3 regions of the Kitasatospora sp. NPDC034533 genome follow, and region 1 is predicted to be linked to each of the others. Evidence: riboswitches for the same ligand, from Rfam matches in the RefSeq annotation. Region 1 holds a riboswitch; each other region holds the start of a gene.
What was found. A riboswitch is a leader RNA that binds a small molecule or an ion and turns the genes downstream of it on or off. The one in region 1 is predicted to bind cyclic di-AMP.
Positions count from the first base shown of each region.

Region 2: linked by a shared signal. The riboswitch ahead of ACZ55U_RS14415 (M23 family metallopeptidase) and the one ahead of ACZ55U_RS07880 (C40 family peptidase) in region 1 are both predicted to bind cyclic di-AMP.
Region 3: linked by a shared signal. The riboswitch ahead of ACZ55U_RS24400 (M23 family metallopeptidase) and the one ahead of ACZ55U_RS07880 (C40 family peptidase) in region 1 are both predicted to bind cyclic di-AMP.

Region 1 is NZ_JBVITE010000007.1:131,534-138,825, reverse strand. It holds gene ACZ55U_RS07900 (rhomboid family intramembrane serine protease) at 1-233, opposite strand, end outside; gene ACZ55U_RS07895 (hypothetical protein) at 435-698, shown strand; gene ACZ55U_RS07890 (NYN domain-containing protein) at 917-2,263, shown strand; gene ACZ55U_RS07885 (C40 family peptidase) at 2,480-3,517, shown strand; cyclic di-AMP (ydaO/yuaA leader) riboswitch at 3,856-4,009, shown strand; gene ACZ55U_RS07880 (C40 family peptidase) at 4,020-5,138, shown strand; gene ACZ55U_RS07875 (C40 family peptidase) at 5,369-6,415, shown strand; gene ACZ55U_RS07870 (hypothetical protein) at 6,541-7,292, shown strand, end outside.
Region 2 is NZ_JBVITE010000016.1:32,504-39,795, forward strand. It holds gene ACZ55U_RS14400 (HelD family protein) at 1-1,669, opposite strand, end outside; gene purB (adenylosuccinate lyase) at 1,779-3,218, shown strand; gene ACZ55U_RS14410 (MFS transporter) at 3,226-4,767, opposite strand; cyclic di-AMP (ydaO/yuaA leader) riboswitch at 5,123-5,260, shown strand; gene ACZ55U_RS14415 (M23 family metallopeptidase) at 5,263-6,249, shown strand; gene ACZ55U_RS14420 (APC family permease) at 6,628-7,292, shown strand, end outside.
Region 3 is NZ_JBVITE010000038.1:45,270-52,561, forward strand. It holds gene ACZ55U_RS24365 (GTP-binding protein) at 1-360, opposite strand, end outside; gene ACZ55U_RS24370 (DUF742 domain-containing protein) at 338-685, opposite strand; gene ACZ55U_RS24375 (roadblock/LC7 domain-containing protein) at 682-1,095, opposite strand; gene ACZ55U_RS24380 (ATP-binding protein) at 1,141-2,349, opposite strand; gene ACZ55U_RS24385 (TetR/AcrR family transcriptional regulator) at 2,675-3,241, opposite strand; gene ACZ55U_RS24390 (alpha/beta fold hydrolase) at 3,290-4,120, opposite strand; gene ACZ55U_RS24395 (YiaA/YiaB family inner membrane protein) at 4,239-4,529, opposite strand; cyclic di-AMP (ydaO/yuaA leader) riboswitch at 4,739-4,897, shown strand; gene ACZ55U_RS24400 (M23 family metallopeptidase) at 4,910-5,758, shown strand; gene ACZ55U_RS24405 (hypothetical protein) at 5,799-6,674, opposite strand; gene ACZ55U_RS24410 (GNAT family N-acetyltransferase) at 6,717-7,292, shown strand, end outside.

The DNA of each region.
Region 1 (7,292 bases):
AGCTGTTCGGCGGTCAGCGGCCGGCCGGCCGGCAGCTCGGCGGGGACGGCGCCCCAGCGCTGCTCGTACCGCTGCTCCGCGCAGACCCGGGCCTGGCCGGAGCCGTACACCGGGTTGAGCCCGGCGGCCGGGCCGAGCAGGAAGACCAGGGTGTTGAGCGCGATCAGGGCGTAGCTGACCGCCGGGGCGGTCGACGCCCGGGCGGCGGTGTGGTCGGAGGCCGCGAGCGCCATGCGGCCAAGCATCCCTCCGGGCGCCGCAGGTGACACGACGGTTTACGGCAGGTGGACCAGTGCGGTTGTTCGGGCAACCGGTGGTCGCGGTGGTTGCCCCAGGCAATAGGCTTGGGGCGGGCATTCCCGCCTCCCGCCGCCGACGCCGGGGCTCCGTGGGGAGCGCCTAGCCCACCCAGGGACCACCCGAGAGGACCCCCGATGACCGTCCCCGCCCTGACCGCCGAGACGCGCTGGCGCTGCACCCTGTGCGGCAACCTCACCCGCTTCGACGTGACCCGCACCGCGCGGGTGACCGAGTTCCTGCACTTCGACCTGGCCGGCGAGGCCAAGGTCGAGGAGACCGAGGTGCTGAGCGAGACCATCGAGTCGGTGCGCTGCCGCTGGTGCAACGCGGTGGACCAGGTCGAGCTGGTGGCCCGTCCGGGTGCCGAGGGCGCGGAGGCCCCCGCCGAGCAGGGCTGACGCCCGTCGGTGCGGCGGGCGGGTGCGCGGCGCGCCCGTCCGGCGCACGGGACAATACAGAACAAGACGCACGGAGCGTGACGACAGGGGCGGCCGCCGCCGTACCCCGCTGGACCAGGATCGGAGCCGAGGACGTGGTGGACGCAGCGAAGGAGCCCGGCGAAGCCCAGGGGCTTCAGCCCGCTGCGGCCGAGGCCCCGGCCGAGGGGGCCGGGGCGGTGGAGGGCTCCACGGGCCCCGAGGCGGAGCGCGTCGTCGAGAAGCTCGACCGGCCGCTGCCGGAGGGGGTGCGCCGGCGGGTGGTCGGGCTGGCCTCGGACGCGCTCGGCGGGCTGCCGTCGGCCGAGCTTCCGCAGGGCCTGCGCCAGTACGTCAAGTTCACCCCGGCCCGGCGGGCCAAGTACGCGGCCACCGCGCTGGCGGCGGCGCTGGAGGCGGAGCCGGCCTTCCGGGTGCGGATAGCGGAGCGGCTGCGGCTGGGGCAGCCGGACCTGGTGAAGGCGCTGGAGGCGGGCACCGTCCCGAGCGCCGCCGATCCGATGGACGTCGCGGCCGCCGCCTACCTGGTGCGTTCGGCGGGCTGGAGCCGGCTGGTGACCGAGGCCGGCGAGGAGGCCGAGCGGGCCGGTGCCGAGGACGCGGCCGCGGAGGCGGCCCGGCTGGTGGAGAAGCTCCAGGCCGAGCTGGCCGAGCTGCGGGCCTCCGCGCGGGCGGACCTGGACCGGCAGCGGGCCGAGTTCGAGGGCGTCCGCAAGGAGGCCGAGTCGCTGCGCCGGAAGGTGCGGTCGCTGGAGAGCGACACCCGCCGGGCGCAGGCGGAGGCCCGCCGGGTGACCGGCGAGTTGGAGGCCGCGAGGGCGCAGGCCGCGGCGGAGCGCGGTGCGGCCGAGAGCGAGGCGCGCAGGCTCCGGCACCGGGTCTCCGAGTTGGAGAACGCGGCGGAGCAGGGCCGCCGGTCGGCCCGGGAGGGGCGCAGCGTCGAGGACATGCGGCTGCGGCTGCTGCTGGACACCGTGTTGCAGTCGGCCCAGGGGCTCCAGCGGGAGCTGGCGCTGCCGGTCTCCCAGATCCGTCCGGCGGACCTGGTGGAGGCGGTGGTGCCGGGGGCGGCCTCGCCGCACGACGTGGCCCGGCGCGGGCTGGCCGAGGACGATCCGGCGCTGCTGGACCAGCTGCTGGCGATCCCCCAGGTGCACCTGGTGGTGGACGGCTACAACGTGACCAAGACCGGCTATCCGACGCTTCCGCTGGAGCAGCAGCGGATCCGGCTGCTGGGCGGGCTGGCGATGCTGGCCCAGCGCACCCAGGCGGAGGTCACCTGCGTGTTCGACGGGCAGGACCTGGACGTCCCGGTGATCATGGCGCCGCCGCGCGGGGTCCGGGTACGGTTCAGCCGGACCGGGGAGACGGCCGACGAGCTGATCCGCCGTCTGGTGCGGGCCGAGCCGCAGGGGCGTCCGGTGGTGGTGGTGTCCACCGACCGGGAGGTCGCGGAGGGCGTGCGGAAGGCGGGCGCGCGCCCGGTGGCCTCGGTGCTGCTGCTGAACCGGCTGGCCCGGCCCTGAGGCCGGATCCGGGCGTGGGAACGCCTGGTCGGAAGGGGTCCGGGGGCCCGGTGGGGTTTCCGTGAAGTCAGTGTGGGTGACCGGAGTTCACGCCTTTGGGGGAGTGGCAGAACGGATTGAACTTCACTAGGGTCAGGTGTCAAACCTATTTTCCGGAATCTCATCCCATCAGGTGAGTCCGATCAGGTGAGTCCGATGGAAGAAGGAGCCGGTCACTTGGCCACCCACCGCCGTCCCAAGCAGCCGAGCCGCGCGCGGATCTCCGTGCTCACCGCTGCCGCTGCGACCGCGGTCGCCCTCTCCGCCCAGGTGGCGGCGCACGCCGCGCCGCAGCCGAACACGTCGGACGTCAAGGCGCAGATCGACCAGCTCCAGCAGGAGCAGGAGCAGGCGGCGGAGAAGTACAACGGCGCCAAGGAGCGGGCCGACCAGCTGCGCAAGCAGGCCGACCAGCTCCAGGACCAGGTGGCCCGCGGCCAGGAGGAGATGACCCAGCTCCAGGGCGGCCTCGCCGAGGTGGCGGGCGAGCAGTACCGCACCGGCGGCATCGACGCGTCCGTCCAGCTGATGCTCTCCTCCGACCCCTCCGGCTACCTGGAGAAGGCCTCCACCATCCAGCAGGCCAGCACCAGTCAGGCCGAGGCGCTCAAGAACCTGCTGGAGCAGCAGCGCCGGCTGGACCAGGAGAAGACCGAGGCGGCCGCGGTGCTCGCCTCGCTCGACACCACCACCAAGGACCTGAACCAGGCCAAGACGGACGTCAACGCCAAGCTGAAGGCCGCTCAGGACCTGCTGAACTCGCTCAGCGCGGCCGACCGTGCCGCGCTGCGGGCCCAGCAGGCGCAGGACGAGCGCGCCTCGCGCGGCAGCGAGCGGGTGGACCTGGGAAGCCTGCCGGCGGCCAGCGGCTACGCGGCCACCGCGGTGTCCAAGGCGATGAGCAAGCAGGGCTCGCCGTACGTGTGGGGCGCCACCGGCTCGACCACCTTCGACTGCTCGGGCCTGATGGTCTGGGCGTACGGGCAGGCCGGCGTCTCGCTGCCGCGCACCTCGCAGGAGCAGGGCCACTACGGCACCCGGGTGCCCTCGCTGGACCAGGCCCAGCCGGGTGACCTGGTGGTCTACGGCTCCGACATGCACCACGTCGGGATGTACATCGGCAACGGCATGGTGGTCCACGCGCCGCACACCGGTGACGTGGTGAAGGTGATGAAGGCGGACGCGATGCCCATCAACACCATCCGCCGGGTCTGACGGGCCGACATGCCCGAGGGGCTCCCGCGGCCCTTGTGACCAGCGCCACCCCCGCCCGGGGGTGGCGTTCGGGTTTTCCGCGCCTTTTGTGACCACATGCTGAGAACCGATCAGCCTTGCGTGCGTCAGTGGTCACCATCGGTCATTTTCACAAAAGAACTTGGGTAATCTTCTGTCTTTTTTCTGACAAGGATTTGAACGGATCACGGTTCAGTTACTAGGGTCGTGCTCCGAACCACCGCACTGTCGATCGCCCAGCCTGGGTGGCGGCGGTGGTTTCCGCCGAGTTCGCGAGGCAGCGGGGCAGGTCGAAGCGACTGCCCGACAGGGGAGCCCAGTGTTCGGGGGCGCTGCGGAGCGGAGCCGGGGAACCACGTTCCTCCGGGGTGAATCGGCGCCAGGTCGGCCGCCGGCGCGGCCGTGAGGCGTCGTAGGGCATGCTTCCGGCCCGAACCCGTCAGCTCACCCGGTAGGCGGACGTAGGAAGAAGGAGTCCGCCTTCGTGGCGTCCCATCGTCGTCCCAAGCCCGCCGGCCGCACCCGCGTCTCGATCATGACCGGCCTCGCCGCCGCAGCCGTCGCCCTCTCCGCGCAGTCCGGCGCCCACGCCGACCCGCAGCCGACCAAGGAACAGGTCAAGGAGCAGGTCGACCAGTACAACGAGCAGGCCGAGGTCGCGACCGAGAAGTACAACGCCTCGCTGGAGAAGCAGCAGGAGCTGGAGAAGCAGGTCTCCGGCCTCCAGGACCAGGTGGCCCGTCAGCAGGCCCAGGTGACCGAGCTCCAGGGCGGGCTCGCGGAGATCGCCGGCGAGCAGTACCGCAACGGCGGCATCTCGCCGACCGTCCAGCTGATGTTCTCCTCCAGCCCGGACACCTTCCTGAACCAGGCCGGTGCGCTGAACCAGGCCGGGGACAGCCAGAAGAACCAGCTGAAGCAGCTCCAGGAGCAGCAGCGCAAGCTGGACCAGGACCGCACCGAGGCCCAGGGCAAGCTCGCCGAGCTGGACTCCACCACCCAGCAGCTGAAGGCCTCCAAGGAGGAGGTCCAGAGCAAGCTGAAGGCCGCCCAGGACCTGTTCAACACGCTGTCCGAGCAGGAGCGCCAGGCGATCCAGCAGGCCGAGCAGAAGGCCGCGGCGGACGCCAAGGCCAAGGCCGACGCCGCCCAGGCCCAGCAGGGCGGTGCCGACCGCGCCTCGCGCGACAACGGCCGCAGCGACCTCTCGGCCCCCTCGACCACCGCTCCGGTGAAGGTGGCCGCGGGCAGCTCGCGCGGTGCCGCCGCGCTCTCGTACGCCGCCTCCAAGATCGGCAGCCCGTACGTCTGGGGCGCCACCGGCCCGAGCTCCTTCGACTGCTCCGGCCTGATGGTCTGGGCGTACAACCAGGCGGGCGTGTCGCTGCCGCGCACCTCGCAGGCGCAGGCCGGGGCCGGCACCCGGATCGGCACCGACCTCTCCCAGGCCCAGCCCGGCGACCTGCTGATCTTCTACAGCGACGCCCACCACGTCGGCATCTACGCCGGCAACGGCCAGGTGCTGCACGCCCCCAAGCCGGGTGCGTCGGTGCGCTACGAGGCGGTCTCCAACATGCCGCTGGCCTCCATCGTGCGGGTCTGATCCCCGCTCGGACGCTCTCAGGCCCGGTCTTCCCCGAGGGGAGGCCGGGCCTGCGGCTTTTGCGGGCGGGTCGATCTGATGTCCGATTAGTGAGCGAATATTCGGGTTGGGAGGGGTTTGGACTCGCTTGCCCGGACTCGCTAACGTCTGCCACCGGACTTCCGCTCGACGGCCGCCCGCAGTGGTGCGGCGGCGGGGGCCCGCGCCGCAGGATTGGAGTCGCCGCCGCCATGCCCGTGCACCGTCGTTCCCCACTGCTCGCCCGGGCGCTGGTGCTGACAGCGGCCGCCGCCACCGCGTTGGGCGTGGCCTCCGGCGGCAGCGCCCAGGCCGCCCCCGGCACCCCGGACCCGACCGACCGTCAGGACGTCAAGGCGCAGGTGGAGCAGCTGTACGACGAGGCCGAGCAGGCGTCCGAGAAGTACAACGCCGCCCAGGAGGCGCAGCGGCGGCTCCAGGGCGAGACCACCATCCTCCAGGGGGAGATCGCCCTCGCGCAGGACCAGCTCAACCAGCTGCGCGGCGACCTGGCGACGGTCGCCGGGGCCGAGTACCGCGGCGGCGGGATGACCCAGACCGCCCAGCTGATCCTCTCGCCCGACCCGGAGGGGTACCTCGCCCGCGCCCGCACCATGGGCCAGGCCGCCACCCGCCAGCAGGAGACCCTGCACGAGCTGCTCACCCGTCAGCGCCGGCTCGACCAGCGCCGCACCGAGGCGGCCGACAAGCTCGCCGAGCTGGACGAGACCCGCCGCTCGCTCGCGGACAGCAAGCAGCAGATCCAGCAGCGGCTGGCCGCGGCGCAGAAGCTGCTCAACGGACTGGGCGCCGGCGAGCGGGCCCGGCTGGCGGCGCAGGACGCCCGCGACGCCGAGCAGCGCGCCACCCGCGGCACCGACCGGCTGGACCTCGGCTCCGCGCCGCCCGCCTCCGAGCGCGGGGCCGCCGCGCTGGCCGCCGCGGTGCGGATGATCGGCTCGCCGTACGTCTACGGGGCCACCGGGCCGAACGCGTTCGACTGCTCCGGTCTGATGTACTACAGCTGGCGGCAGGCCGGAGTGACCCTGCCGCGCACCTCGCAGGCCCAGGCGTACGCCGGGCAGCGGATCAGCCTGTCCGAAGCGCGACCGGGAGACCTGGTGATCTTCTACCGGGACATGCACCACGTCGGCATGTACGCCGGCGGCGGTGTGATCGTGCACGCCCCCCGCCCGGGCGCCAAGGTCCGCTACGAGAGCGTCACCGCGATGCCGGTCTCCGGGGTGGTCCGGCTCTGAACGCCTCGCCGTCAGGCTCCCCGCGGATACCCGCCCCCCGCCGCGCGCTGTCCCGGCGCGGCGCGCTGCTGCTCGCCGCCGGCGGGCTGGCCCAGCTGTCGCTGCCGCCGGCCGCTCCGGCGGCGGTGCCCGCGGCCCGGTCGGCGGACCGGCGCGCCGGGGTGGCCGGGGCGCTGGCGCGGCGGGCGGGCTCGGCGCCGCCCTGGGCCGGGCTGCCGGTGGCCGGGGCGGAGTACCGCAACCTGGTGCTCGCCGGGTCCGGCGGTCCGGAGCGGGTGACCGCGGCCGCCGACCTGGTGGTGCGGATCGCCGGGTACGACGCGTACCCGGTGGTCTACCCCCGCCGGATCGAGCTGGCCCGGGCGGGGGAGGGCTGGCGGGTCGAGCGCGAGGAGAGCGCGAGCGGGCCGCCCGCGCCGTGGGACTTCGGGCCGCTCCGCTCGGCGCCGGGCGCGCACTGCCTGGTGGTCGGGCCCGCCGACGGCCCCGACCCGGCCGAGCTGGTCGCGGTGGGGGACCGGGCGGTGCCCGCCGTCACCGAGGTCTGGGGCGCGGCCTGGCCGCAGCGGCTGCTGCTGGAGCGGCCGGCCACCCAGGAGCAGTTCGCCCGCCTGCTGGAGGGCGACCCGGAGGACTGGGCGGGCATGGCGGCGGTCACGGTGGCCGCCCCGGGCGCGCCCCGGCACACCCCGGCGGACCGGGTGCTGGTCAACCCGGAGGCGTACGGGCGGCTCAGCGACTTCGGCCGCCAGGTGGTCGTCACCCACGAGGCCACCCACGTGGCGACCAGGGCCGACACCCGCTCCTGGACCCCGATGTGGCTCTCCGAGGGCGCGGCCGACTGGACCGCCTACCGCGACAGCGGCCGCGCCGCGCG
Region 2 (7,292 bases), on a different contig from region 1:
CGCCGGCGGGTGATCCGGTCTGGGCGAGGTCGCCCACGATGGTGAGCGAGTTGGTCGGCACGCGCCGCAGGACGGCGCGCCAGGCCATCGCGGACAGTTCCTGGGCCTCGTCCACGACGACGTGGCCGTACGCCCAGGTGCGGTCGGCGGCGGCGCGTTCGGCGGTGGAGCGGTACGGGCCGTCGTCGCGGAAGCGCTCGGCCAGGGCGGCGGAGTCCAGCAACGGGTCGTCGGCCTGGCCGGTGATGGTCAACACGCCCTGCGCGTAGGCGAGTTCCTCCGGATCGCGGTCGGACGGGACGGACTCGCCCTCGGTGCCGAGGAGTTCGGCGGCCTCGTCGAGCAGCGGGACGTCCTCGACCGTCCACGGGGAGCCGGGCGGGCGGAGCAGGGCGGCGGCGTGCTCGGGGGCCGTGTCGGCGAGCAACTCGCGGTCGGTGAGCAGCCGTTCGACCAGCTGCGGGGGATCGAGCCGGGGCCAGAGCGGGTCGAGTGCGGCGCGGACGTCCGGCCGCTCCCACAGCTCGCGCGGGGCGTAGTGCGCCTCCTCGTCGTCGTACGGGCGGCCGAGGGCGAGCGCCTGGGCGATGGCGAGGGCGTCGAGCAGGGTGCCCAGGTAGTAGCTCCGGGCCCGGTTGTGCGGCAGCCGCAGGCCGCGGGCGGCGTCCCGGGCCTCGGCGCACGCGCGGGCGGAGAGCCGCAGTCCCTCGCCGAGGTCCAGGCCGTCGGCGGGGGCCGTCTGGTGGGCGGCCACGGCGCGGCGCAGCACCCCGGCCATCCAGGGGCCGCCCTTGGCGAAGGCGGTGCCGGGGGCGTCGCCGCGGGTGGCGGTGACACCCGGGACCAGTTCGCCGACGGTGCGCAGCACCACCTCGGTCTCGCCGAGGGCGGGCAGCACCTGGTCGATGTACCGCAGGAAGCCGGCGTTGGGGCCGATCACCAGCACGCCCCGGCGCTCCAGGGCGGCGCGGTGGGTGAACAGCAGGTAGGCGGCGCGGTGCAGGGCGGCCAGCGTCTTGCCGGTGCCGGGCCCGCCCTGGACGACCAGGGCGCCGCGCAGTGGGGAGCGGATCACCCGGTCCTGTTCGGCCTGGATGGTGGCGACGGCGGTGGTCATCCGGCCGGTGCGCTCGCGGTCGAGGGCGGCGAACAGTGCGGCCTCGCCGACCAGTCCGCGCCGGCCGGGCTCGTCCAGCCCGGCGAGGTCGAGCGCCTCGTCGTCCAGGCCGGTGAGGGTGCGGCCCCGGGTATGCAGGTGGCGGCGGCGCACCACCGGGCCGGGGTGGGCGGGGGTGGAGGTGTAGAAGGGGCGGGCGGCCGGTGCGCGCCAGTCGAGCAGCAGCGGCTCGTACGCCTCGTCGGTCAGGCCGGTGCGGCCGATGTAGTGGACGGTGCCGTCGCGCTCGTCGAGCCGGCCGAAGCACAGGCCGCGTTCGACCGCGTCCAGTCGGGCGGCGTGGCGGGCGGCCTCGCGGGCGCGGACCTCGCGTTCCAGCCGGGCCTGGTGGGTGCCACCGGGGGCGGCTGTGTCATGGGCGCCGTCGGCGGTGCGGCGGGCCCGTTCGCGTACGGTGTCCAGCCGGGCGTAGAGGCGGTCGAGGTGGGCCTGCTCGGTGCGCAGGGCCTCGGCGAGGGGGGAGTCCGACGGGGCCGCTGGAGGTTCGCTCATGGATGTGGTATCCTTGCGGTGAGGAGGCTGCGAGGCGTCGTCTGAATGGCGCCCAATCCACCCAGCCTACCCCATCCGCCGACGTCCGGCGTGACCTCGGCTGTTACCCTTGCGAAGCGTGAGCGCGAAGCCCCAGATCCCCAATGTCCTGGCCTCCCGGTACGCCTCGGCGACCCTGGCCCAGCTGTGGTCCCCCGAGCACAAGGTGGTCCTCGAGCGCCACCTGTGGCTCGCCGTCCTGAAGGCTCAGCAGGACCTCGGCATCGAGGTGCCGGCCAACGCCGTCGCCGACTACGAGCGGGTGATCGACCAGGTCGACCTCGGCTCGATCGCCGCCCGTGAGCGGATCACCCGCCACGACGTGAAGGCCCGGATCGAGGAGTTCAGCGACCTCGCCGGCCACGAGCAGATCCACAAGGGCATGACCTCCCGGGATCTGACCGAGAACGTCGAGCAGCTGCAGATCCGCCAGTCCCTGGAGCACGTCCGGGACCGCACGGTGGCGGTGCTGGTGCGCCTGGCCAGGCTCGCCGCCCAGCACTCCGAGCTGGTCATGGCCGGCCGCTCGCACAACGTGGCCGCGCAGGCCACCACCCTGGGCAAGCGGTTCGCGTCGATCGCGGACGAGCTGCTGGTCGCCTTCCGCCGCCTGGAGGAGCTGATCGCCCGCTACCCGCTGCGCGGGATCAAGGGCCCGGTCGGCACCGCCCAGGACATGCTGGACCTGCTCGGTGGCGACACCGGGAAGCTGGCCGAGCTGGAGCGCCGGGTCGCCGCGCACCTCGGCTTCGACAACGTGCTGACCAGCGTCGGCCAGGTCTACCCGCGCTCGCTGGACTTCGAGGTGCTCACCGCCCTCGTCCAGCTGGCCGCCGCGCCGTCCAGCCTGGCCAAGACCATCCGCCTGATGGCCGGCCACGAGCTGGTCACGGAGGGCTTCAAGGAGGGCCAGGTCGGCTCCTCCGCGATGCCGCACAAGATGAACACCCGCTCCTGCGAGCGCGTCAACGGCCTGGCCGTCATCCTGCGCGGCTACGCCTCGATGACCGGCGAGCTGGCCGGCGATCAGTGGAACGAGGGCGACGTCTCCTGCTCGGTGGTGCGCCGGGTCGCGCTGCCGGACGCCTTCTTCGCCTTCGACGGCCTGCTGGAGACCTTCCTGACCGTCCTCGACGAGTTCGGCGCCTTCCCCGCCGTGATCGAGGCCGAGCTGGACCGCTACCTGCCGTTCCTCGCCACCACCAAGGTGCTGATGGGCGCGGTGCGCGCGGGGGTCGGCCGGGAGACCGGGCACGAGGTCATCAAGGAGCACGCCGTCGCCTCCGCGCTGGCGATGCGCGCGGGCGCCCGCGAGAACGAACTGCTGGACCGCCTGGCCGCCGACGAGCGGATCCCGCTGGACCGGGCCGCGCTGGACGCGCTGCTGGCCGACAAGCTGTCCTTCACCGGTGCGGCCGGCGCCCAGGTCGCCGAGGTGGTCCGCCAGGTGGAGGCCGTCGCGGACGCCTACCCGGAGGCCGCCAAGTACGCGCCCGCCGACATCCTCTGACGTAGCGTCAGTTCTCGGCCGAGGGCCCCGCTGCCGGACCGGTGGCGGGGCCCTCGCGCGTCACGGGGACGTGACCCGGATCGAGCGGCGGTGCGGTCGGGCCGCACGGCCAGTCGCAGTTCGGCTCGGCCACCGGCTGCGCCTCGGGCGCGAGCACATTGCCCCGTACGGTCACGAGGGCGATCAGGGCGCCGCCGACCAGCAGGCCCGCGCAGATCAGCATCGCGGTGTGGAAGGCCGCGTCGACCGCGGAGGGCACCCGGTAGGCGTCGCCGCTCAGCCCGGCCAGCGCCGGCAGGGCGGCCACCGCGAGCAGTCCGGCCGCGCGGGCGGCGGCGTTGTTGACCCCGCTGGCGATGCCCGCGTGCCGCACCTCGACGGCGGCCAGCACCGTCGCCGTCAGCGGTGCGACCAGCAGCGTCATCCCGCAGCCCATCACCGCGACGGCGGGCAGTACGTCCGCCCAGTAGGAGGAGTCCGGGCCGGTGCGCAGCATCAGCAGCACCCCGGCGGCGCACAGCAGGGGGCCGGCGGTCAGCGGGATGCGCGGGCCGATCCGCTTGCCGAGGCGCCCGGCGCGCGCCGAGAGCGCCAGCATCAGCACGGTGATCGGCACCAGTGCGAAGCCCGAGACCAGCGGCGAGAACCCGGACACGATCTGGAGCTGCACCACCAGGAGGAAGAAGACGCCGCTGAACGCCGCGTACACGCACAGGGTGACCAGGTTCACCGCGGTGAACAGCCGGGAGGAGAACAGGCCGAGCGGCAGCATCGGTTCGGGTGCCCGGCGTTCGACCGCGACGAAGGCGGCGCCGAGCAGCAGCCCGAGCACCCCGCTGACCCAGACCGCGGGGGACAGGCCCTCGCCGGCCGCGGTCAGCGCGTAGGTGATGGCGCCGAGGGCGAGGGCGGCGAGCAGGGCGCCGAGCACGTCGAAACGGCCGGAGGCGCTCTCGTCCCGGCTCTCCGGCACCGATCGGGTGGTCACCGTGATCACGGCGGCGGCCAGCGGCAGGTTCAGCAGGAAGATCCAGCGCCAGCCGGGGCCGTCCACCAGCCAGCCGCCGAGGAAGGGGCCGACCGCGGCCGACACCCCGCCGAGGCCGGACCAGAGGCCGACCGCCGCCGAACGGTCGTCAGGGTGGAAGACGGCCTGGAGCATGGCGAGCGAGCCGGGGGTGAGCAGCGCCCCGCCGACGCCCTGGACGGCGCGGGCGGCGATCAGCACCTGGATGTTCGGCGCGGCGGCGCAGGCCGCGGACGCCACGGCGAACCAGACCACGCCGACCAGGAAGACCTTGCGCCGCCCGTAGCGGTCGCCGAGCGCCCCGCCGAGCAGGATCAGGCCCGCCAGGGTGAGCAGGTAGGCGTTCAGCGTCCACTGGAGGGACGCCAGGGTGGCGCCGAGGTCGGCGCCGATCCGGGGCAGCGCGACGTTCACCACGGTGCCGTCGAGCATCGCCATGCTGGAGCCGAGCACCGTCGCCAGTAGTACCCAGCGACCCTGCGCGGTGCCCAGGCGCAGGGTGCCGGCCTCGGAGGTGGCCACGGGCGAATCCTGCGTTGCCCGGGGCGTACGTGACAAGGGTCACCGGCGGGTGTGTCGGCCGGGCGCGGAGGGTGAGCGGGCGGCTGCGCGGCGTCCCCGATCTCGGCACAGGGTCGTGGATCAGTGGCGCGGGGTGAATGGATTGTGTACGTATCGTGCGTCGGGGCCTGCGGAGGGTCACCGGGTGCGGGGGAGTCGTTGCCGTTTCAAGAGATCGACATTGCTTCACCCGAACGGATGAGTTTTAGTTCAGCGACCGCCCGGCCAGTCCGGACGGATCCACCGGGTGGAACGCCGAGTCCTGCCGCTGCCCGGTGGTTCGAAACGAACTCTGTACGGCAGGAGCGGGGGACCCACAGGTAAGTCGCCGGACCGGAGTTCGCGCCTCAGGGCGCGGGCGTCCAGGACCGGCTAGGGGTGAAGCCGCGCATGCGGCCGGGCAACTCCAGCCCGAACCCGACAGCTCACCTCGCAGGCGTCGGAGAGGAATCTTCCATGCCTGCACAGGCTCGTCGTATCGCCCTGCCCCGCGCCGCCCGCATCGGCATCGCCACCGCCGTCACCGGCGTGTCGTTCGCCCTCCCGCTGGTGACCGCGATCAGCGCCGAGGCCCACTCCGCCCCGGCCGCCCCGGCCGCCTCCGCTTCCGTTGCCGCCGGCCAGTCCGCGCGGTCCGCCGCTCCGGCCGCGCAGGAGAGCTACCGCGTCGTCAGCGGCGACACCCTGTCCAAGATCGCCGACGTCAAGAACGTCGAGGGCGGCTGGCACGCGCTGTACGAGCGGAACCGCTCGGTCGTCGGCGCCGACCCGAACCTGATCTTCCCGGGCCAGCAGCTCGCGCTGCCGGGCCACGCCGCCGCGCCGTCCGCCGACGCCGCCCCGGCGAAGCCGGCCGCTCCGGCCAAGCCCGCCAAGCCGGCCAAGCCCGCCGCTGCGGCGACCCAGGCCGCCGAGCCGCAGGCCCAGGTCCAGGTGCGGACCGAGGCCGCCAAGCCGGCCGAGCAGCTCCAGACCCAGCTCCAGGTCGCCACCCCGACCCAGGTCGTGACCGCCACTCCGGTCGCCGCCGCCACCTCCGGCTTCGTCGCCCCGCTGGCCAACCCGAAGCTCGGCACCGCCTACGGCGTGGCCGGCTCGATGTGGGCCTCCGGTCACCACACCGGCCAGGACTTCGTCGCCTCCACCGGCACCCCGCTGCGCGCGGTCGCCAACGGTGTCGTGGTCAAGGCCGGCAACGGCGGCGCCTACGGCAACGAGGTCGAGATCAAGCTCGCCGACGGCCACTACGCCGAGTACGCCCACCTCTCCTCGATCGGCGTGAAGATCGGCCAGTCCGTCAAGGCCGGCCAGCAGATCGGCCTCTCCGGCGCCACCGGCAACGTGACCGGCCCGCACCTGCACTTCGAGATCCGCAACGGCTCGGAGTACGGCTCGGACATCAACCCGGTCGCCTACCTGCGCGCGCACGGCGTCGCGCTCTGAGCCCGAGCGCTCTGAGTCCGAGGGATCTGACCTCTGACGGGCTCTGACCCGCGGGGTCTCGGGAACCGCCGCCGCTGCGGGGCGAATCGGTCCTCCGGGATGGTCATGTCGGGTGACCGCTCGACCGGGTGACCGCCGCACGGCGGACATGGGCGCGGGACACGCCCAGGCCGGCCCGGCCACACGGGGAACTTCCTCGTGCGGCCGGGCCGGCCACTGTCGTTCCCGCCCCCGTTCGAATCGTCGAACGGGACGTCAACTCCGCTGCCGCGAACGGTGATCACGGACGCCCTGGGCGTGCTCGGCGCGCGATGCTGTCGGTCGGTCAGCGCCCGGCCGGTCCGGCGGACGGGCGGGTCCGGGAGGCGAGGAGGCCGGATGGCGGTCCGCAACGGGGGCGCGGTGGGGGAGACGGTCGGGCGGAGGCGCGCGAGCGACGGGGTCGACCGGCTGAAGGCGGACTCGGTCGGCCTGGTCGGGGTGGTGTTCATGGCGCTCGCCACCGCCGCCCCGATCACCGCGATGACCGGCAACCTGCCGATCATCGTCGGCCAGGGCAACGGCGGCGGGGCGCCCGCCGCGTACGTGGTGGCGACCGTCGCGCTGACGGTGTTCTCGATCGGGTACGTGGCGATGGCCCGGCACATCACCGCGGCCGGTGCCTTCTACGGGTACGTCTCGCACGGGCTGGGGCGCGTGGTCGGGATGGCCTCGGGGCTGCTCGCGGTGCTCGCGTACGTCGTCACCGAGGCCTCGGCGATCGGCTTCTTCGCGTACTCGCTGCGCGGGCTGGTCCGTTCGCAGCTGGGGGTGGACCTCGGCTGGGGCTGGTACGCGCTGGGCGGCGTGGCGGTGATCGGGGTGATGGCCTGGTTCGACCTGCACCTGACGGCCCGGGTGCTCGGCGTCGCGCTGGTGCTGGAGGTCGGAGTGCTGGGCGCGGTCTCGCTGGCGGTGCTGGGCACCGGCGGGGGCCCGGACGGGCTCGTGCCCGAGACCCTGAACCCGCTGAACGCGCTGAAGGGTGCCGGGAGTTCGGGCGC
Region 3 (7,292 bases), on a different contig from region 1:
CGCACCGCGCGACAGGTCGTCCCACAGCGGCCAGAACCGCTGCTGTCCGGGCGTGCCGAACAGGTACAGCGCGAGCCGCGAGTTGAGCGTGATCCGGCCGAAGTCCAGTGCCACCGTGGTGGTCGTCTTGCCGGGGCGCCCGGTCAGGTCGTCGATGCCGCTGCTGGCGGCGGTCATGGTCTCCTCGGTGCGCAGTGGGGTGATCTCGCTGAGCGAGCCGACCAGGGTGGTCTTGCCCACCCCGAACGGGCCGGTGACCAGGATCTTGACGGCGCCCTGCACCGAGGAGGGCAGGTACTGCGGTCCCTCGGCGGACCCGGAGGCCCCGGGGACGGCTTCAGCGGAGTTGGCGGAGGCCAACGAGCACCTCTTCCAGGAGGGTTGCGGGCAGGCGTTCGGCCTGCGGAACGGGCGGGAGCACCTGCACGGCGCCGAGGTCCCACAGGTCCCCGACCAGCACCTTGACCACGCCGAGCGGCAACCCCAGGTGGGCCGCCACCTCGGCGATGGACAGCAGACTGTGACAGAGGCCGAGGATGCGCCGGTGCTCGCGGTTCAGCAGCGGGTGCTCGGGCAGCTCCGTGGGCCCGGGTAACGCGCTGACCAGGCTCTCCACGGCCAGTTCGGCCCGGGTGGGGCGGCTGCGCCCCCCGGTGATGACGTACGGCCGGACCGGGCCGCTCACCGGTGGCCCCCCGACGCGTGGTCGACGCGCGGCGGGCTGGTGAGGTGGGCGCCGATCCGCTCGACCAGGACCTGCATCTGGTAGGCGACCAGCCCGGCGTCGACCGCCTCGCCGGCCACCACGGCCAGGTGCGCGCCGGCCCCGGCCGCGACCACGAAGAGGTAGCCGCCGCCGTACTCGATGATGATCTGGCGGGTGGCGCTGCCCGGCCCGCCGAAGCCCGCCGCGACGCCGCGCGCCAGCGACTGGAGCCCGGAGCAGGCGGCGGCCAGCCGTTCGGCGTCCTCGCGCGCGATGTCCCCGCTGCGGCCGATCTCCAGGCCGTCGTTGGAGACGACGACGGCGTGCTGGACCTGCGGGACGGCGATGATGTCGGCGAGCAGCCAGCCGAGATCGGGGGTGGTGGTCATGGGAATCTCCGGAGCGCTGGGGAAGTCGGGGGAAGCGGGGAACGGTCAGTGGGGGCCGGGCGGGAGCTGGGTCCGGGCGGCCGATCGACCGCTGGCGGTGCCGGCCTGGAACATCGCCATGAACGCCTGCGCGTCCCGGGCCGAGCGGTAGGGCGGCTCGGGCGGCGGCTGGGGAGCGGCGTGCTGGGCGGCGCGGCCGGTACGGCCCCGGCGGTGGCTGCGGCGGGGCAGGGGCGGCGGGGTGTCGCCGGTGGCGGCGGGCCGGCCGGGCGGCGGGGTCTCCACCAGGGGGTGGCCGGCGGGAGGGGCCGGCCGGGGGTCGGGGCTGAACGCCCGGTCGTCCGGCCCGAGGCCGGGGACGGTGGGCGGCAGCGGGTCGGTGAGCAGCGCGTTCGGCAGCAGCAGGACCACCCGCACCCCGCCGTACGGCGAGGGCGCCGAGCTGAGCGTGACCCGGAACCCGTACTGCTCGGCGAGCCGGCCGACCGCGGCCAGGCCCAACTGCGGCACCTCGCCCAGCCGGGAGACCTCCAGGGTGCTGCCCCCGGCCAGTGCGGCGGCGGCCTTGGCGACGGCCTGTTCCGGCATGCCGACGCCGCCGTCGTCGATCTCGATGACGGCGCCGTTGTGCACCGGCATCAGGGTGACGAACACCTGGGTGCTGGGCGGGGAGTAGCGGGTGGCGTTGTCCAGCAGCTCGGCGATCGCGTGGATCAGCGCCTCGGCCGCGGCCCCGACCACCGCGGTCTCGATCCGGCTGCGCACCACCACGCGCTGGAACGGCAGGATGCGCGACTGGGCGCCGCGGACGACGTCCTCCAGGGAGACGGGTTCCGGCCAGTGCCGGCCGGCCCGCGCGCCGCACAGCACGGCCAGGGTCTGGGCCAGCCGGGCCTGTTGGGCGGCCGCGTGGTCGGCCTTGAGCAGGCCCTCCAGCAGGGCCGGGTCGTCGTGGGTGCGCTCCATCTCGTCCAGCAGCGCCTGCTGGTCGTGGGCCATGACCAGGATGCGGCGGGCGACGCTGAGGAAGGCCCGCTGGGTGGAGGCGGTGTGCTCGTGCTCCTGCTGGACGGCGGCGAGGTCGGCGCCGCGGCGGGCCAGCTCGGTGGCCAGTCTTTCCTGGAGGGTGGCGAGTTCACGTTGCAGCCGGTCGGCGCGGCCGCGCTGGGTGACGGACACGGCGCGGTACCGCGCGGCGGCCACGAGGGCGAGGACGGCGAGCACGCCGGTTGCCGTTACGGACCACTGAGTCATCGTCACGCCGCGAATTCTAGGGTGATGATCCTACGAAGGTGTGAACGGATCTCGCCAAGTGACCGGATCTCGTCAATATCGAGTCAATTCGGCGTCAATCGGCACTGGTTCGCCCGCGACCGCCCGGCCTGACGAGGCATCGAGCCGGTCCGACCGGCCTCGGCGACGAGCGTCGGATTCGAGCCGGTTGGCCGGATCGCGTCCCGGAATGTGTGGGGTTCGTGCGCACGGTGTTCCCAAGGGGCGTCGTCCGGTGCGAGGGCGCCCCCGTCGGGTGGGCGCGCCCCGGTCGCACGTCCCCGTCGCACGCCCCCATCGCGCCCCGCTACGCGGGCCAGGTGCGCAGGCCGGTGGTGAGGGTGGTGATGAGGCGGTCGTGGGTGGTGCCGAGGTCCTCGGCGAGCTGGAAGGCGCCGGCGGCGGCGAGCGAGGCGAAGCCGTGGGCGAGGGAGCGGACGGTCCGGGCGGCGTGGACCGCCTCGGCGCCGTCGAGGCCGTACTCCCGCAGGACGGCGATGATCACGCCGACCAGCCGCCCGGCGGCCCGGGTCAGCTCGTCGTCGGGCTGCGGGGCCTGGGGGAGCGCGCCGTAGCGGTGCGGGTACTCGGTGGCGTACGCGTGGTAGGCGCGCAGGACGGCGGCCACGGCGTCGTCCCCGCTGCGGCCGACCGCCGCCTCGGCCAGCCGGTCGGCGAGGTCCCCGGTGACCCGGACGGCGATCAGCCGCCGCAGTTCGGCGAGGCCGCCGCTGACGTGCTTGTACAGCGAGGGGGTGGCGACGCCCGCCCGGGCGGCGACCGAGGCCAGGGTGAGGGCCTCGGTGCCCTGGTCGTCGATGAGGGCGAGGGCGTGGTCGACGACCTGCTCGGGGGTCAGTCCTACGCGGGGCATGGGCTCGGGTCCTTCGTGCGGAGTTCGGTGGGCGGGGCGGGGCCGGACTCAGCCGAGCTCGGCGAGGAACGGCAGCAGGGCGTCCGCGGTGGCCGCCGGGTTGTCGGCCATCGGGTAGTGCCCGGAGCCCTCGATCATCACCTTCCGCGCGCCGCCCAGCGCGGCCGCCTGCCGGTCGGCGACCAGCTCCGGCTTCGGGAAGTCGGGGTCCTCGCTGCCCATGACCACCAGCGCCGGGCAGCGCACCGCGGCCGTCCAGCCGACCGGCATCGAGTCGCCCCGGACGTACCCGCGGGTGGCGGTCCTGCGGCCGGGGGTGCGCAGGGCGGCGACCAGCCCGTCCACGTACGCGTCGAAGTCGGCGGGCTTGGCGCCGGGGAAGGCCATCTTGCGCAGGTAGAAGCCCCAGGCGGCCGGCCAGTGGACGAAGGCGGCGCCCAGCAGGCCCATGGCGCCGCGCATCAGGGCGCCCGGCGGCGGGTTCTCGATGAAGGCGTCGATCAGCACGATCCCGGCGACCCGCTCGGGCGCGTCCCCGGCGGCCTTGACGACCGTCGCCCCCGTGTACGAGTTCCCGGCGAGGACGGCGCGCTCGATGCCGAGGTGGTCGAGCAGGGCGAGGACGTCGCCGGCCAGGGCGGCCGGGCCGTAGTCGTCCCAGACCAGGGAGGACTCGCCGAAGCCCCGGAGGTCCATGGTGACCACCCGGTGGCCGGCGGCGGTGAGCAGCGGGCGCAGGTGTCGGTAGGCGGCCCGGCTGTCGAGCATGCCCGGCAGCAGGACGACGGGGGTGCCGTCGCCCTGCCGGGTGTCGTCGTAGGAGATCCTGCCGCCGGGAACGGTCAGGTACTGGGTGCTCGGGGTGACGGTGCCGTTCATGGGTGGTCCTCCTCGGGCCGCCGGTGCGGGAAATCGGCGGTGCTGCCGATAGCCATAAAGCTAAGGCTAATAGCCTTAGCCGTCAAGCGATCGCACCGCCCGGCGCCGGGGGAGGCGCTCAGACCCCGTCCACCTTGAACGGGTCGTGCTCGCTGAGCAGCTTCTCCAGCCGGGCCTGGTCGACCCGGGTGACCATCTCGTTGGACTCCTGGCGGTCCCGGATCACCTTCGCCAGGGTGAACGCGGAGGTGACGGTGTAGAGGAGGCCGAGCCCGAGGAACGCCCTGGTCCACCCGCCCACCGGCAGGCGGGCGATCCCGACGGCGAGGGCGGTGCCCGACAGGGCGAAGGAGAGGACGGCCTGGACGTAGTACGCGGCCGTGGTGCGGGTCTGCATCGGTGCGTTCATGGCGCCAGGATGTGGCCGCCGGGACGGGCCGCACATGAGTAGGGGTACTCAGATGGGCCCGTGCATGAGGGGGCCCGCATGAGGGGTCGTTCGTTGACGTTCGTTCACCAGGGCCTAAGCTGCTCCAAACGGATGGCTTGGAATCAGGGCCTCCTAGGATTAACGTTTGATAACGCAGCGCGGTCGTCAACGCCGTAACCAGACGGCACCGTGCGCCGTCGCCTAATCCCGCCGGCCGGCCTCCGGGCAGGCCAGGGAGCCGGGGAACCACGTTCCTTGGGGTGAATCGGCGGGGCTCCGGCCCGGCCGTAGGAGACCTTCCTGCTCCGAACCCGTCAGCTAACCCGGTAGGCGCGAAGGAAGGAAAGGAGCGCGCCTCCGTGGCGTCGACGCACACCCCGGCACACCCGGCCGGCTTCGCGGCCGGTACCCAGCTCCTCGACCACCCCGGCACGGACGGCCCCGAGGACTTCGGTCCCGAGGCCTTCGCCGCGGAGGCCGAGACCAACCGCCACCGGATGCCGCGTCAGACCCGCGGGGCCTCCCCGCTGCTCGGCGTCACCGCCGTCGCCGCCACCCTGGGCGCCACCGGCTTCGCCTCGGCGACCCCGGCCGCCGCCCCCGCCATCGAGGCCCCCGACGAGACCCCGGTCGCGCTCGCCGCCGACCCCGGCCTCGCGCTCGCCGCCCGCATCCAGCACCAGGCCGACAGCCAGCGCACCGCCGCCGAGGAGAGCGCCCGCCTCCAGGCCGCGCAGGAGGCCGCCGCCAAGGCCGCCGCCAAGGAGGCCGAGGCCAAGCGCGCCGCCGAGGAGGCCGAGCGGGCCAAGGCCGCCGCCCTCACCCTCCCGGTGACGGACTACCGGCTCTCCGCCCACTACGGCCAGAGCGCCCGCTACTGGGCCAACCTGCACACCGGCCTGGACTTCGCCGCCGACACCGGCACCCCGGTCCACGCGCTCGGCCAGGGCACCATCACCTCGGCCGGCTGGGCCGGCTCGTACGGCTACCGGATCGTCGAGACGCTGCCCGACGGCACCGAGATCTGGTACTGCCACCTCTCCTCGATCACCAAGGGCTCCGGCCCGGTCGCCGGCGGCCAGCAGATCGGCAAGGTCGGCGCGACCGGCAACGTCACCGGCCCGCACCTGCACCTGGAGGTCCGCCCGGGCGGCGGCGCCCCGGTCGACCCGGAGCCCTGGCTCCAGCAGCACGGCCTCAACCCCTGACGCGGCCGCGGAGCCCCCGGCCCGGGGGCTCCGCGCGTCCTCACTCCTCGGCGGGCAGCTGCGCCAGGTACGCCTCGATCTCCTCCTGGCCCGGCTCCGGCGCCAGCTCCGGGAACTCCGTCACCAGCAGCCGCGGCAGCCCCGGCACCGTCCACTCGCCGAACAGGTCGAGGGCCGCGCCGACCGCCGCCTCCTCGAACCGCTCGAAGTCCCCGGCCAGCTCGTCCGGCATCGGCCGCCCCAGGGCGGTCAGCTCGGCCAGGTTGCGGTAGCTGCGGCGCATCAGGCCCTGCTCCAGCAGCCGACGCGCGCCGTCCGTGGCCATGCCCACCGACAGCACCCGGCCCGGGCCCCAGCCCTGCTCGTCCGGCTCGTCCAGCCAGCCGGCCGGCACCAGCGCCTCGAACGCGGCCGACCGCTCCTCGGGCGCCAGCTCGCCGAAGCCGGCCAGCCAGTCCCGTACGGCCTGCGGGTCCGTGACGTCCACCCCGTACGCGTACAGCAGCAGCGCGTACAGCCGGGGCCAGGTCACCAGGTCGGCGCGGCGCAGCAGCCCGGCGGCGACCTCACCCTGCCACTCGGCCTCGGCGTGCAGCCGCTCCTGGCGCTTGGCGTTCAGCCGCCGGACCGCCCGCTGGTGGTCGATCAGCAGCCGGACGGCCTCGCCGTAGGCGAGCGGGTCCTCCTCGGGGGCGGGTTGGACGTACAGGTGGAGCCGTTCGTACAGCAGGTGCTCCACCGCGTCGGAGGTCAGTTCGGGCCAGCCGTCGTGCATCCTGCCCTCGCCCAGCTCCAGCAGCGCCAGCACCGCGCGCAGCGGCTCCTCGGCCACCGGTGCGCGGCCCTGCTCGGCCGCCCAGGAGAGCAGGTCGGCGGCCTTGGTGCGCGGGGCGAGCCGCAGGTCTTCGTCGTTCATGGTCCGAACGGTAGCCGCCGGGCGGGGATAGGGTCGGCAGCCATGGTCCCCGTACGACTCACCGGCCCGCGACTGGCCCTCCGCGAGTACCACCACACCGAGGGCGACGTCGCCGCGCTGCACGCGCTGTTCGGCGACCCGGAGGTCACCCGGTACCTGCCGTTCGGCCCGAGCGGCCTGGAGGACTGCGCCGACCAGGTGGAGCTCTACCTGGAGGAGGCGCTGGCCGAGGAGCGAGACACCTACCGGCTCGCCGTCACGCGGCTCGCCGACGCCGAGGACCCGTGGGACGCGCCGCCGATCGGGCAGGCCTCGCTCACCCTCGGCGGGCACCGCGCCGGCGACCTCGGGTGCGTGCTGGCCCGCGAGTGCTGGGGCCGCGGCTACGCGGGCGAGACCGTCGGCCTGCTCTGCGGCTTCGCCTTCGGGGAGCTGGGCCTGCACCGGCTGACCGCCCGGACGGCGGTGGACAACACGGCCTCCGTCAGGGTGCTCGGCGGCCTGGGGTTCCGGCTGGAGGGGCGGCTGCGGCACGACCGCTCCGAGGACGGGGTCCGGTCCGACTCGTACCTGTACTCGCTGCTCGCCGGCGAGTGGGCGGGGCCGGCCACCCGCCGG